DNA from 2 places in the Streptomyces sp. CWNU-52B genome. Region 2 is predicted to be linked to the other one. Evidence: riboswitches for the same ligand, from Rfam matches in the RefSeq annotation. Region 2 holds a riboswitch; the other holds the start of a gene.

Region 1 (2,369 bases), on a different contig from region 2:
GCCGTGTCGAACTGCGCACCGCCCTCGCGGGCTACCTCGCCCGTGCCCGTGGCGTACGCGCCGACCCCGAACACATCCTCGTCTGCTCCGGGTTCGTCCACGGGCTGATGCTGCTCGGGGCGGTGCTGCGCGAGCGGGGCGCGCGGACCCTCGCCGTGGAGTCGTACGGGCTCGATGTGCACCTGGGGCTCATCGAGCGGGCAGGACTGGGCTCGGTGCCGCTCCCGTTCGACGAACTGGGCACACGGACGGACGAGTTGACCGAGCGTGGAACGGGCGGGGCCGGCGCCGCGGGAGCCGTGCTGCTGACGCCCGCGCACCAGTTCCCCATGGGGGTGCCGCTGCGTCCCGACCGGCGGGCCGCCGCCGTCGACTGGGCGCGGCGCACCGGCGGGCTGATCCTGGAGGACGACTACGACGGGGAGTTCCGCTACGACCGGCAGCCCGTGGGCGCCCTCCAGGGCCTCGACCCGGACCACGTGGTGTACTTCGGCACCGCCAGCAAGGCCCTCGCCCCCGGCCTGCGCCTGGGCTGGCTGGTCCTGCCGCCGGACCTGGTCTCCGAGGCCGTCGCGGAGAAGGGCGCCGCGGACTGGTCGTGCGGAGTCCTGGACCAGCTGACCCTTGCGGAGTTCATCACCTCGGGCGCGTACGACCGTCACGTACGCGCCTCCCGGCTCCGGTACCGGCGCCGCCGCGACCAGCTCGTCTCGGCCCTCGCCGCCCGCGCCCCGTCGGTCACGGCCACCGGCATCGCGGCCGGGTTCCACGCGGTGCTGCGGCTCCCGCCGGGCACCGAGCAGTCGGTGGTCCGCGCGGCGGCCTGGCACGGTCTCGCCCTGCACGGTCTGGCCGGCTACCGGCATCCCGCCGCCACGCCCCCACCGGTGGACGCCCTGGTCGTCGGCTACGGCACGCCGTCGGACAGCGGCTGGCCGGGAGCGCTGGAGACCCTGTGTGAGGCGCTCGCGGTGTCGCTCGCATCGTGGACGGGTGCCCCTGCCCCGCGTGCGCCCGGTAGGCTCGCTCCCGGGCCGTGACTGGCGCGCTGGGATGGGATCGACCATCGGGGAGCGGCCCGGAACCGTGTGCCGTGCGCCTGGGCCGAACCGTGAACGCCGAACGCAACGCCACGTCCGGAGGCCGTCATGTCGCAGCCCGTTCCCACGCCCGTCCCCACCTCCCTCTCCGCCGAGTCCACCGCCTTCCGCAGCGCCCTCGAAGTGATCCGTGCCGTCGAGCCCCGGGTCGCCGACGCCATCGGGCAGGAGGTCGCCGACCAGCGCGAGATGCTCAAGCTGATCGCCTCCGAGAACTACGCCTCCCCGGCGACGCTCCTCGCGATGGGCAACTGGTTCAGCGACAAGTACGCCGAGGGCACCGTCGGCCGCCGCTTCTACGCCGGCTGTCGCAACGTGGACACCGTCGAGGCCCTCGCCGCCGAGCACGCCCGTGAGCTCTTCGGCGCCGAGCACGCCTACGCCCAGCCGCACTCCGGCATCGACGCCAACCTCGTCGCCTTCTGGGCCGTACTCGGCCGGCGCGTCGAGGCCCCCGCCCTCCAGAAGGCCGGCGTCCGCAACGTCAACGACCTCTCCGACGCCGACTGGGCCGAGCTGCGCCAGGCCTTCGGCAACCAGCGCATGCTCGGCATGTCCCTGGACGCGGGCGGCCACCTCACCCACGGCTTCCGTCCGAACATCTCCGGCAAGATGTTCGACCAGCGCTCCTACGGCACCGACCCCGCCACCGGCCTCATCGACTACGAGGCCCTGCGGGTGTCCGCCCGCGAGTTCAAGCCGCTGATCATCGTCGCCGGCTACTCCGCGTATCCCCGCCTCGTGAACTTCCGGATCATGCGGGAGATCGCGGACGAGGTCGGCGCCACGCTCATGGTCGACATGGCGCACTTCGCGGGCCTCGTCGCGGGCAAGGTCCTCACCGGGGACTTCGACCCGGTCCCGCACGCCCAGATCGTCACCACGACCACCCACAAGTCGCTGCGCGGCCCGCGCGGCGGCATGGTCCTGTGCGACGAGTCGCTCGCCGAGCAGGTCGACCGGGGCTGCCCGATGGTCCTCGGCGGTCCCCTTCCGCACGTCATGGCCGCCAAGGCAGTCGCGCTCGCCGAGGCCCGCCGCCCCGAGTTCCGCGACTACGCCCAGGCCGTCGTCGACAACGCCCGCGCCCTCGCCGAGGGCCTGATGCGGCGCGGTGCCACGCTGGTCACCGGCGGCACGGACAACCACCTCAACCTCATCGACGTCGCCTCCTCCTACGGCCTCACCGGCCGGCAGGCCGAGTTCGCGCTGCTCGACTCGGGCATCGTCACCAACCGCAACGCGATCCCCGCCGACCCCAACGGCGCC
Region 2 (2,369 bases):
GACCTCGTCCGCGGCCAGGCCGACGACCTGCTCTTCGAGACCCGCCCCTGGACAGGCCCTGAGGCGGTGCGGCCCGACGAGTACCGGGCGATGGCCGAGCACAAGACCGGCGCGCTCCTCGGCTGCGCGACCGCCCTGGGCGCTGTGCTCGCCGGTGCCCCCGGCGGGACGGCCGCCACGCTCGACCGCGCGGGCCGCCATCTGGGCGTGGCCTTCCAGGTGGTCGACGACCTGCTGGGCATCTGGGGCGACCCCGCCGTCACGGGCAAGCCGGTCCACGCGGACCTCCTCCGGGGCAAGAAGACGTTCCCGGTCCTGGCCGCCCTCGCCGATCCGGCGGCGGCCCGGCCGCTGGCCCGCCTCCTCGGCTCCGCCGAGCCGCTCGACGAGCCTGCGGCCCGGCGCGCCGCGGTCCTGATCGAGGACGCCGGCGGGCGCGCGGCCGCCCTGGCGGAGGCCCGTCGCCACGTCCTCGCCGTCGGCGCCTGTCTCGACGGCCTCCCCTCGGCGTCCCGTGCCACCCACGGCCTGCGGACACTGCTCGATTTCCTCGTGCACCGCGAGATGTGACCGACGTGCGGGCCGGCGAGGTCGTCGCGCGCGTGGCGGCCGGGGCCCACGCGTGCGTCAGCTCCGTGGCTCCGGCCCCCAGTACGAGGAGCCTCCGCCGCGCCACTCGACGAGCGGCGACACCGCGACCTCGTTCTCGTCGAAGTCCAGTCCGGCCCGGCGCAGGAACTCGACGACGTCCAGGAGGCTCATGGCGGTGCCGACCGCCTCGCCGTGGACCGCCACGCGCCGGCCGCCGTCGCCGCGTGGCGGATGGACGAGTACCACCGGGTGTTCCGACATGCCCTCAGCCTCACCCGGACCGCCCGCACCCGCATCCGGACGCGGCGTCCGGAACAGAGCGGGGTACGCGGCGGCTCAGTACTCGACGGCGGGGAGCAGTCCGGTGACCGGGGCGGCGAGGTCGGTCACCTGGTGCAGCTGCTCCAGCTGGTAGAGGCCGTTCAGCTCGTTGAGGCTCTGGATCCCGTCGGAGATCTTCGGGATCTTGTCCCGGTGCTCGGCGGGGAGGTCGCTCACGGCGATCGAGTCGAGTTCCGCGATCGGGTCCAGCTTTCCCGTCTCGGGGACCGTGGCGGCGCCCGCGGAGGAGACGGCGAAACCGGTGACGCTGAGGGCGAGGCCGACGGTGGCGACAATACGTCGTGTTGAGATCATGCTTTCAGCAACGGTGGAAAGCGGCTCACGGACACGGCTCGGGCCGCCCCCTCACCCGTGAGGCTCAGCATTCCGGCGAGGCACCGCGTACGCTGGCAGCAGGCCGTGACTGGCGCTGAGGTGGAGTACCACCGGGGAGCGGCCCGACGACACCGTCTTCGCCGCGCGCCTGGGCATCTTCCACGACGCTCAGGAGTGGCTCATGTCCCAGGCCCGTCTCATGGACGGCACCGGTCCCGCCCGGCGGATCATCGAGGAGACGGCGCAGCGTGCGGCCGAGCTCACCGGACGCACCGGCGTGGCGCCCTGTCTCGCCACCGTGCTGGTCGGCGAGGACCCCGCCTCCGTCACCTACGTACGGATGAAGCAGAACCGCTCCCGCAAGGCCGGGATCACGTCACGGCACGTGTCGCTGCCCGCCGCGACCACGACGGCCGAACTGGTCGGCACGCTCGCCGGGCTGTCCGCCGACCCCGCCGTGCACGGCATCCTGCTGCAGCACCCGACGGGGCCGCACATCGACGAGCGGGCGGCTTTCGAGGCGATCGCTCCGGAGAAGGACGTCGACGGGGTCACCCTCGCCTCCTTCTCCGCGACGAGCTTCGGACTGCCCGGCTTCGCGTCGTGCACCCCGGGCGGGATCATGCGCCTGCTGGACGAGTACGACGTCGACCCGGCCGGCAGGCGGGCCGTGGTGGTGGGCCGCAGCGCGATCCTCGGCAAGCCGGTGGGCATGCTGCTGCTCGGCCGCGACGCCACGGTGACGTACTGCCACTCGCGTACCGCCGACCTGGCGTCGGCCGTGCGGGAGGCGGACATCGTGGTGGCCGCGGTGGGCCGGCCGCGGCTGGTCCGCGGCGAGGACATCAAGCCGGGCGCGGTCGTCGTCGACGCCGGTTACAACCCCGGCAACGTCGGTGACGTCGACTTCGACGGCGCCCGTGAGCAGGCCTCGCTGATCACTCCGGTACCCGGCGGGGTCGGTCCGATGACGATCGCCACGCTGCTGGCGCAGACCGTCGAGGCGGCCGCGCTGCAGACGGGGGCCGGGGTCTGAAGCCCCCGGGCCGACGGGGTGTCAGGGTCGGTGTCAGGTCACCGTGATGTTCACCCTCATCTCGTCGGCACCCGGGGTGCCCACG

The links. Region 2 has a riboswitch for ZMP and ZTP ahead of ACLVWQ_RS04180 (bifunctional 5,10-methylenetetrahydrofolate dehydrogenase/5,10-methenyltetrahydrofolate cyclohydrolase). Riboswitches for the same ligand answer to the same signal wherever they lie in the genome.
Region 1: it holds a riboswitch for ZMP and ZTP, as region 2 does, so the genes downstream of both, ACLVWQ_RS19260 (glycine hydroxymethyltransferase) here and ACLVWQ_RS04180 (bifunctional 5,10-methylenetetrahydrofolate dehydrogenase/5,10-methenyltetrahydrofolate cyclohydrolase) in region 2, are expected to answer to the same signal.

What each region holds. Positions count from the first base shown of each region.
Region 1 is NZ_JBLFJV010000019.1:327,577-329,945, forward strand. It holds gene ACLVWQ_RS19255 (PLP-dependent aminotransferase family protein) at 1-1,040, shown strand, start outside; ZMP/ZTP riboswitch at 1,027-1,112, shown strand; gene ACLVWQ_RS19260 (glycine hydroxymethyltransferase) at 1,149-2,369, shown strand, end outside.
Region 2 is NZ_JBLFJV010000005.1:301,411-303,779, reverse strand. It holds partial or broken gene ACLVWQ_RS04195 (polyprenyl synthetase family protein) at 1-570, shown strand, start outside; gene ACLVWQ_RS04190 (hypothetical protein) at 628-852, opposite strand; gene ACLVWQ_RS04185 (hypothetical protein) at 928-1,227, opposite strand; ZMP/ZTP riboswitch at 1,323-1,409, shown strand; gene ACLVWQ_RS04180 (bifunctional 5,10-methylenetetrahydrofolate dehydrogenase/5,10-methenyltetrahydrofolate cyclohydrolase) at 1,430-2,284, shown strand; gene ACLVWQ_RS04175 (M6 family metalloprotease domain-containing protein) at 2,318-2,369, opposite strand, start outside.